One region of the Lysinibacillus sp. OF-1 genome, then DNA from elsewhere that is predicted to be linked to it. Evidence: riboswitches for the same ligand, from Rfam matches in the RefSeq annotation. Region 1 holds a riboswitch; each other region holds the start of a gene.
The links. Region 1 has a riboswitch for thiamine pyrophosphate ahead of NV349_RS11505 (ABC transporter substrate-binding protein). Riboswitches for the same ligand answer to the same signal wherever they lie in the genome.

Region 1 (3,283 bases):
CGAGGCGATCGTTAGCTTACAATTATATCGTTTAACGAATACAGACATTACAGAGCTTCGTCAAGAACAAGACGAGTTAAATAAGTTGATTGCGAAGCTAGAAGGAATTTTACAAAGTGAAGCCAAGCTTGTACGTGTCATTAAACAAGAGTTACTAGAGATTAAGAAACGCTTCACAGAGCCACGTCGCTCGAAAATTGAGCAGGAAATAGAAGAAATTAAAATTACGCTAGATGTCCTTGTGCCAAGTGAAGAGGTTGTGGTGACGGTGACAAAGGATGGCTATATTAAACGTACATCCACACGTTCACATGCCGCTTCCAATGGTCAGGATTTTGCGATGAAGGATTCGGATTACTTATTGTATGAAGCAACCTTAAATACACAGCATCATCTGTTACTGTTCACAAATCGAGGCAATTATATTTACCAGCCTGTTCATGAGCTACCTGATATTCGCTGGAAGGATCTTGGACAGCATATTTCAAGTATTGTGCCAACAGGGGAAGATGAGTCTATTATTGCAGTGTATGGCTTTGAAACATTCGAACAGCCAAATACGTATATTTTAACAGCTACAAAAGATGGTCAAATTAAACGCTCCCCACTGGCAGATTATGCGGTGACGCGTTATTCGAAGCCAATAAAAACAATGAATGTTAAAGCGGGCGATGCGATGATCTTTGCATCGTTTGTGACAGATGATGTGGAACTGATGTTAACAACGGATACAGCCTATGCGATTCGTTTCCCACTGGAAGAATTACCAGTTACAGGGGTGAAAACAGGCGGTGTCAAAGGCATCACGCTAAAGGATGGAGAAGCCTTAGTCGGTGTCAATGTGCTACAGCCTGATGTTACACAATATGTGGTAATCGTCACACAGCGTGGAGCCGTGAAGAAAATGAATGTTGCAGAAGTTGAAGTGGCAAGTCGTGCAAAACGTGGTCTAAAAGTATTAACAGAATTAAAAGCAAATCCTCACCGTATTGTGGCAGTTATTCAAGCAACGAATGAGGAGCAAATAGTGATTGAAACGGAAAAAGGTGTACAAGAGCTCATTGATGTCCAAACATTGACGCGTGCTGATCGCCATTCCAACGGTTCGTTTAAAGTGGATATTGCAACAGATGGGGCTATTTCCCATGTTTTAACGGCTAAAAAAGAACAGAAACTAAGCTAATGATAAGCCCAGTCTCTTAGGAGTGCTGGGTTTTTTTACGAGAGCAGTCGTTAGTCAAAAATAGCATCTTGTCATTTTAGCGTAACTATGGGTATAATAATCAACGAAAAGTTCATAGCACAAGAATGTAGGGGGGCTAGTAGTTGCTAGCTGAGATTGTGTCCGATAGACGCTGACCCTTTGAACCTGATTTGGCTCGTACCAGCGTAGGGAACATCTATTCAAAAAAGCAAAGTTTTGAAGATTGATTGCAATACGTCTGGGAGGAATCCTAGGCGTTTTTTTATGTTTTCAAGCAATATCTTGCCAAACGCATACGCTTTCTTTCTGGTGACAACATTCAATCATGAACACTTTCACATTATCAACTAGGAGGACTTCGCATGAAAAAATGGTTATTTATTCTAGTGGCTGCACTTTTAACGTTAGTGGGCTGTAGTGACAAGGAGGACAAGCAGGCTACTGATCAGCTGAAAAAAGTATCAGTGGTCTTAGATTGGACACCAAATACAAATCATACAGGACTGTATGTCGCAAAAAAACTCGGTTATTTTGAGGAGCAGGGCTTAGATGTTGACATTATTATGCCTGGGGAGGCAGGAGCCGATCAGCTTGTTGCTTCTGGCAAGGCAGAGTTTGGTGTGAGCTATCAGGAAGGGATTACACAGGCTCGTGTGCAAGATGTGCCTCTTGTCTCCATTGCTGCTATTATTCAACATAATACATCTGGCTTTGCTTCTATTGCATCAAAAGGTATTACATCACCAAAGGATTTCGAAGGTAAAACCTATGGCGGTTGGGGGGCTCCACTAGAGCAAGCTGTCCTACAATCATTGATGCAAACAGAAAAGGCAGACATTCATAAACTAGATATCGTCAATGCAGGAGATTTAGATTTTTTCACGATGATGCAAAAGGATATTGATTTTGCTTGGATTTATTACGCGTGGACAGGTATTGAAGCTGAGCTACGGGGTGAAAAGATTAATATGCTGTACTTAACAGATTATAGTGATCAGCTGGACTATTATACACCTGTTCTAGCTACAAATGAAAAAATGATCCAGGACAATCCTGACCTAGTTCAAGCGTTTGTGGCGGCTGCATCGAAGGGCTATGAATACGCCATAGCACATCCAAGTGAGGCGGCTGATATTTTAATAGAAGCGGCTCCCGATTTAGATCAAGCGTTAGTGCATAAAAGTCAGGAATGGCTAGCCGATAAATATCAGGATGATGCCAAGCAATGGGGAGAGCAAAAGTTTTCTGTATGGGAAAACTATGCAAAATGGATGTCTAGCAACAACGTGTTAGAGGGCGAATTTAATGCGAAACAAGCCTTTACAAATGATTTCTTACCTAAAAAGGAGGCCAAATAAGATGGCGAATTCATTAATCAGTGTTCAAATCATTCCAAAAACAGAGAAATTTGAGGATGTTATACCGTATGTCGATGCGGCGATTGCTGTGATAGATGCTGCTGGTGTGAAATATGAGGTACATCCGTTGGAAACGACGATGGAAGGTGAGCTGTCAACGTTGCTGCAAATCATTGAAAAAATGAATGACAAGATGATTGAGCTTGGTGCTATCAATGTCATTACACAAGTGAAAATATTATATCAGCCAACTGGTATAACAATGGATACATTAACGGAGAAATACCAGTAATGAAACAAGCTTTGCAAAAGGGAAGGACGATTATTTTTATCGCCTTCCTCTTATTCGTGTGGGAGCTCATTGTGCATGTGGCTGAAGTTCCTCATTGGTTATTACCTGCACCAAGTAGTATTTTGTTGGAAGCTTTTAAAGCCTATCAAACCTTTTTACCACATGCTTGGGCTACGATGCAATTAGCCTTATTAGGACTTGCCATTGGCATTGCCTGTGGATTAATGGTGGCGATTGTCTTGCATCGATTTACATTTATTCGGGAGTTGTTTTATCCGATTTTAATTATGTCGCAAAATATCCCTATTCTTGTCTTAGCGCCATTGCTCATTATTTGGTTTGGCTTTGGTTTATTACCAAAGCTCATCATTATTTGCCTCGTGTGCTTTTTCCCCATTGTTATTGCGGCAATGGACGGATTTCGGCAAA
Region 2 (3,283 bases), 1.5 Mb from region 1:
CTATGGACTTAATGGATGAAGAAGTTGTTTCTGATGAACGCTACTATCCTTCTGAAGAACAACGCGATACATTAGAAGTTTACAAAAATTTAGGACCAGACTATTTAGGGAAATATAATGAATTGTTTTTAGAATTTAAAATGAGTATTCGTTAAAGCATATAAAGGTCTATCGATGAATTTTTATTTTGTCGATAGACCTTTTTCTATTATCTTCCTGCTTCTGGCAGCACCTCACCTATTGTCTGTTTATTCTTTTCTACATCGTGGATTGGTATTGCTGCACTAGCAGGTATGTTTCATTTCAGACTTTCAACCGATATGATGATAGGATATCTTATGATAGACTTTAGTATATTTGATTATAAAAAGGGGGTTCATTCGATGACCCAGCAGAAGTCCAATAAGGCGGCTTTATATATTTTAATGTTTAATATGTTTATCGCAATGGGGAGTATTGGAATTATTATTCCTGTCATGCCAGAGTATTTAAAAATATTCGGTGCAGCAGGACAAGTTCTAGGTATGCTAATTGCAACGTTCGCCTTAGCTCAATTCGTATTTTCTCCAATTGCTGGGAATCTTTCGGATCAGTATGGTCGGAAAAATTTAATTATTTTCGGTCTTATTGTGACAGGTCTTGCACAAATCGGTTTTGGCCTAGCCACAGACGTCTGGATGCTATTTTTAGCACGCTTTTTAGGCGGTCTAGGTTCCGCATTTGTTGCACCTCCTATTATGGCATTTGTAGCTGACGTTACTACCTACGAGGAACGTGGAAAAGGTATGAGTATGTTGGGTGCTGCTATGTCACTTGGCTTTATGATAGGGCCAGGAATAGGTGGTTTCTTAGCAAAGGTTAGTTTACATTTTCCATTTTTCACGGCAGGAGTTGCTGCCATACTAGCATCTGTTTTATCTTATTTTTTATTACCATCTACTAAACCAAACACTTCACATGACAAGCAAAAGCAAGAAAATCTGGCGAAGCAAATGGCTCGTTCCATACATATGCCTTATTTCGTTATGCTCATTATCATGCTCGTGTTCTCGTTCGGAATTGCCAACTTCCAAACAACCTTGTCATTATTTGTGACAGAAAAGTTTAATTACACACCCGTAGATATTGCGATTATTTTAGTTGTCGGTGGTGCTTTTGGGGTAGTTGTACAAATGTTTGTGATTACACCACTTTTTAATCGCTTTGGTGAAATGAAAGTTGTGTTAGTCAATTTATTTATTGCATCTGTTGCTATTTTCTTAATATTGTTTGTATCTGGCTTCGCTCTTATATTAGTTGTAGCAACTATTTTCTCTACAGCAACAACACTAATTCGTCCTGCTGTAAATACACTAATTTCAAAGCTTGCAGAGAAAGAACAAGGGTTTGCTGCGGGCTTGAATAATGCTTACATGAGCCTTGGCAATATGATTGGACCAGCCTTAGCAGGTTTACTATTTGACTGGAATATGAACAGTCCATATATTTTCGGATCTATCATATTATTAGCCTGCTTCTTCCTTGCACTCATCTGGACATTGAAAAAAGCACCTCATCTAATGCATCCTGATACGAAATAGTCAGAAAAATCATTGACTATTTTTAACATTATGTTACAGTAATGTTGGTTAATAAAATTGAATGATATTTACCACTAGGGGAGCCTTTAAAAGGCTGAGACGTATATGATGATGTACGGACCCTTTGAACCTGATCTAGTTCATACTAGCGGAGGGAAGTGGCGCTACTTGCTATTGTCATTGTCTATGCAAGGCCGCTTCCTATTGTTTAAAGGAAGCGGCCTTTTAATTTCCCTCATGATTTTATTCAAGAGGAGTGAACCTTATGTCAATTCGTAAAATGACAATCATGGCTTTATTAGTAGCGATTGCTGTAGCAGGATCTACCTTTGTATCCATACCAACAGGCATCGCACGTGCCTACCCCATTCAGCATGCTGTTAACGTAATAGGAGCTATTATACTAGGACCCGTGCCAACAGTTCTAGTTGCCTTTGTGACAGCCATCATTCGTATCTTTACTGGTACAGGCTCTCTTTTAGCGATTCCTGGTAGTATTATTGGTGCATTGTGTGCGGCCCTTGCCTACAAATACAGTAGAAAACCATGGCTAGCAGGATTCGGCGAAGTTTTTGGCACTGGTATTTTAGCTTCACTTATTGCCGTACCCTATGCAAAATTGCTTATGGAGACATCCGTAGCTGCATTATTCTTCATGCCAGCCTTTTTAACATCAAGTACCATCGGGGCCATCTTAGGTGTTATGGTAGCTAGTACTTTGCGAAAATCGGTACTAGTAAAGAGTTTTAATTCTTCGCTTTATTGAGTGGTGCTGAGTGCTTTTTGATTTTGGAAATTCTTTAAGATGTGCGAGAAGATTCCTTTTCTAGTCTTTGAGCGGGGTTCGTTTCTTTATGAGCGTCTCTCTCCCCTGAGAAGCACTTTTCGAAGGCTGCACTTTGTCAATCACCTTTGCACCATTTTTTAAAACCTCAAAGCATTCAAAAAAGCAGTGCAAAATGGAATGATTTTGCACTGCCTTCACTCTATTATGATCGTTTTTTCATACCCTTTAATAGCTGGGCTACGTTCGTATCTTCTGCTTGTACAGGTTTCTCCTCAATTGGCTGCTCTTTTTTATTCGTTTTTGTTAAGAAACTCCACCCAAAACGTCTTATGGTAATATCCATAAAGAATAGAAGCATACTTGCTAAAAGAAGCCATGTAGCAATGTTTTGTCGATCCGCTCCTTTGGTTGTAAAGTCACGGAACACATCTTGTGGTTCTTTTAAAACGGCTCCCCCTGTTTGATTTGTTAACTCTTCAATCAGTTTTTCATTAACAGGGAGCAGTTCATACTCAGCACTATAAGGAACACTTAGACCTGCCTGATAAATGGCCTGCTGCTCATCCGCTATACGGAAGAAAATCAATCCAGGTTCGGCCTGTACAACAGCTCGAACTTGGGAGGCTGAAATGGTTTCTAACTGTGTTTCTAACTCCTCCCCTGCTTCATTAACCGCTACAATGTCTAAAAATGCGGCTTCATTTGTAGGGTCTGTAATCATAAAGGAGCCATCAGCTTCTAATCTCACATCATAGGCAACATCATTATAGCTTGGCAACATTTGTGAAATAAGCGTCTGCCAAAATGTTCCCCAGTCCTGCCATCTTGCCCAATCTCCTGTCCATTTACCCGTTGAATCGGATGTAAAAGCAAATGTTTTACCGAGTCCATATTGCCATTGTGCTAACACAGGATC
Region 3 (3,283 bases), 1.7 Mb from region 1:
ATAGACTAGAAAAGCATGCGAAGCAAAGTGGGCTTGGGCTTGATGTATATGATGCCTATACGGATCAATTACGTGATGTGAAAACATTATCCGGTGGCGAAAAATTTAATGCTTCCTTAAGTCTTGCTTTAGGAATGGCAGATGTCATTCAAAGCTTCCAAGGGAATATTCATATTGAAACCATGTTTATTGATGAGGGCTTTGGCTCGCTTGATGAGGAATCTTTGAATAAAGCAATTGATACATTAATTGCTTTACAGGATTCTGGTCGTATGATTGGCGTGATTTCTCATGTGCCTGAATTAAAATCGGCGATGCCAGCGGTCTTACATGTAGAAAAAACATTGAATGGACATAGTCAAACCCACTTTGAAGTGAAATAAATAAAAGGCGTATTTCCAAAACAAGGGAATACGCCTGCTGTTTATTTTTTTCGAGGGGTGGCTGTAGGTGTTGTCCCTTTTTTTGCAGCCATTACTTTTTTCACGATAGGAATAACAATAGGTGCTAATTTTACGGCGGTTTTCACAACATTTGATACTTTCATTCAAAAACAGCTCCTTTTACAATTACTACTACCTGTTTCGCTTAAAAATGAAACATTAACGAATAACACGAACAGCTTGAATAATATTCCATATTACAATTCCTAGTGAGACGATGGCATAAATGGCAAACGAAACGAACCAAATAATCAACATCTTATTATTGCCGGACGTTGGATCCAAATTAAATGTAGAAAAAACAAAGACAATAAAGAACAGAATGCCGAAAACAAAAGGAATTAAATGAGAGATAAGTGCACGAATTGAATGTCTTTTTACGTCACTATCTTTCGTAATAATGTACACAATTAATGGGACGATAAAAGGGGCGAAGAAAATACTTAAATAACTAAAGGCAGATAAAATTTTTTGGTTCTCCATAGTTGTACCTCCTTTTTTAATATTTACGCATGAAAAACAGCAAAGTTTCAAAAAAATAATATATGGAAGAGGTTGTAATCCTTCTATCCTTTGCGTACAATGAGAATGTTCAAATAAATTCAGATGTAACGACCACAAGGGGAGCTGATGATGTCAGCTGAGACTGGGCACGTAATGCCTTGACTCTTTGAACCTGTAAGTTAACGCTTGCGTAGGGATGTGGATAGAAACCGACACTAGTACGATGTGAGGCTCTGTCCTGGCATCGTTTTTTCATTCTTGAGGGAATAAAAAGGTGTCAGAAAGAGACATATCAGCGCATTTCTATTCCTGCTCTTGTATCCTACATCGGAACAAAGGAGAGAATATATATGGACAAAAAAAGACTATTAATGCTTGTGGAGATTGCGATATTTGCAGCAATCGCTCTTGTGCTTGATCAGGTTTCCTTTAAAGTATGGGCACAAGGTGGTTCTGTTAGTCTAGTCATGGTACCTATTATGTTAATAGCATTTCGCTGGGGCTTAGTAGCTGGGCTAACAACTGGATTACTCGTAGGTGTAATGCAAACCATGTTTGGTGCTACGATTGTGCACTGGCTACAAGGATTCCTTGATTATGGTGTTGCTTTCACAGTTGTAGGATTAGCGGCGGTTGTGCGTGGACCCGTGTTGGCGGCTGCCAAAAATGCCAACAAAACAAAAATGGCACTTTACATTATATTAGGTACGGTGCTTGCGGGCTTTTTACGATATGCAGCCCACACGATGGCTGGCGCTGTATTTTTTGCAGAATATGCTGGCGATCAAAATGCATGGATCTATTCCATCATCTATAATGGTACATATATGCTACCAGCAACTATTTTAACGGCAATTGTAGGCGTTCTTTTATTCACAGCTGCTCCACAATTAATGCAAAGAAAAGCATAAAACATGCCCCTCACATTTGTGAAGGGGCTTTTTTGTCGCAAATAACTCTTTGCGCACTTCGCAAAGTAAGGAAGCATACAATATTTAAAGCGTTTATCGTTATACGCATAACAAGTTATGTTATATTAAAGTATAGATATTAGATGAAAGGGACGTTATACATGATTGTAAAAACGCAAGAAGAGATTGAAGCTTTTAAAAAAATAGGACGCATTTGTGCTGAAATTCGTGAAGCGATGAAAGCTGCCACAAAACCAGGTGTTACAACATTGGAGCTAGATGAAATTGCTGGCCGTATGTTTGCAGAGGCTGGCGCGATATCTGGTCCAAAGGGAGAATATGATTTCCCAGGGTATACATGTATTAGTGTCAATGAAGAAGTGGCGCATGGTATCCCCGGAAAACGTGTTATTCAAGAAGGGGATATTGTAAATATCGATGTTTCTGGTTCATTAAATGGCTACTTTGCTGACACTGGTATTTCATTTGTGGTTGGTGATGGCTATGAGGACAAAGAAAAGCTATGTCGCGTTGCCAAAAGCGCCTTTGATCGAGCAATGACAAAGGTAAAGGCTGGGTCTAAATTAAATCAAATTGGTAAGGCAGTTGAACGTGAGGCGAATGCTAATGGCTTAACTGTTATTATGAATTTAACTGGTCATGGTTTAGGTCAATCTTTACATGATGAGCCGAATCACATTTTAAATTACTATGATGCATGGGATTCTACAATTATGAAAGAAGGTATGGTGCTTGCGGTTGAACCGTTTATCTCAGCGAAGGCAGAGCATATTGTAGAAGCTGGTGATGGTTGGACATTCATTACACCTGATAAATCACTTGTAGCTCAAATTGAACATTCAGTCATTGTAACAAAAGATAAACCGATTATCCTAACATCATTAGACGAAGAATAGAATGCAATGAAATGAAAAATCCTGCTTACCAATTTATTTTTGGTAGGCAGGATTTTTTTTAATAAATAAAATACCAACAAAGAGAACACCACATAAAAAGAAGGCGGCGGTAGTGACAAGTAGCTCATCAAAACCATTATGTAAGGCGATTCCTATATAAGCCCAAATAAAAACACTAGGAAACAAAATATCAAAGTGATGGAAACGGATATGTAGCGCAAGTGCTCCACCTAATGTCAGCAAAATTACTGCCCAAAGAGGCGTACTAAGACCAAAGCCGTTCCAACCATAAGCCGTTAACGTAAAACTGATATTCGTAATAAAAATAAATGTCATCCATGCAAAATAAATGGAGAAAGGAATACGACCCGACATTGCTTTGTCATGAAGAGGGTACGTATTATACAACATAAATAAATACAAGACTAAGAGTAATGTAATGCCAAGTGAAACAATAAATAACTCATGATGCCATACGTATATCATCAATGCTTGCAATATATTTATG

Region 2: another riboswitch for thiamine pyrophosphate. It lies ahead of thiW (energy coupling factor transporter S component ThiW); the one in region 1 lies ahead of NV349_RS11505 (ABC transporter substrate-binding protein).
Region 3: another riboswitch for thiamine pyrophosphate. It lies ahead of thiT (energy-coupled thiamine transporter ThiT); the one in region 1 lies ahead of NV349_RS11505 (ABC transporter substrate-binding protein).

What each region holds. Positions count from the first base shown of each region.
Region 1 covers NZ_CP102798.1:2,374,590-2,377,872, reverse strand. The annotation lists gene parC (DNA topoisomerase IV subunit A) at 1-1,183, shown strand, start outside; TPP riboswitch at 1,303-1,413, shown strand; gene NV349_RS11505 (ABC transporter substrate-binding protein) at 1,567-2,562, shown strand; gene NV349_RS11500 (thiamine-binding protein) at 2,564-2,854, shown strand; gene NV349_RS11495 (ABC transporter permease) at 2,854-3,283, shown strand, end outside.
Region 2 covers NZ_CP102798.1:879,969-883,251, reverse strand. The annotation lists gene NV349_RS04060 (ABC transporter substrate-binding protein) at 1-155, shown strand, start outside; gene NV349_RS04055 (MFS transporter) at 384-1,580, shown strand; TPP riboswitch at 1,647-1,754, shown strand; gene thiW (energy coupling factor transporter S component ThiW) at 1,846-2,346, shown strand; gene NV349_RS04045 (VWA domain-containing protein) at 2,570-3,283, opposite strand, start outside.
Region 3 covers NZ_CP102798.1:4,028,546-4,031,828, reverse strand. The annotation lists gene NV349_RS19820 (AAA family ATPase) at 1-383, shown strand, start outside; gene NV349_RS19815 (hypothetical protein) at 425-547, opposite strand; gene NV349_RS19810 (magnetosome magnetite crystal formation protein family) at 603-926, opposite strand; TPP riboswitch at 1,054-1,161, shown strand; gene thiT (energy-coupled thiamine transporter ThiT) at 1,298-1,858, shown strand; gene map (type I methionyl aminopeptidase) at 2,020-2,775, shown strand; gene NV349_RS19795 (TspO-related membrane protein) at 2,809-3,283, opposite strand, start outside.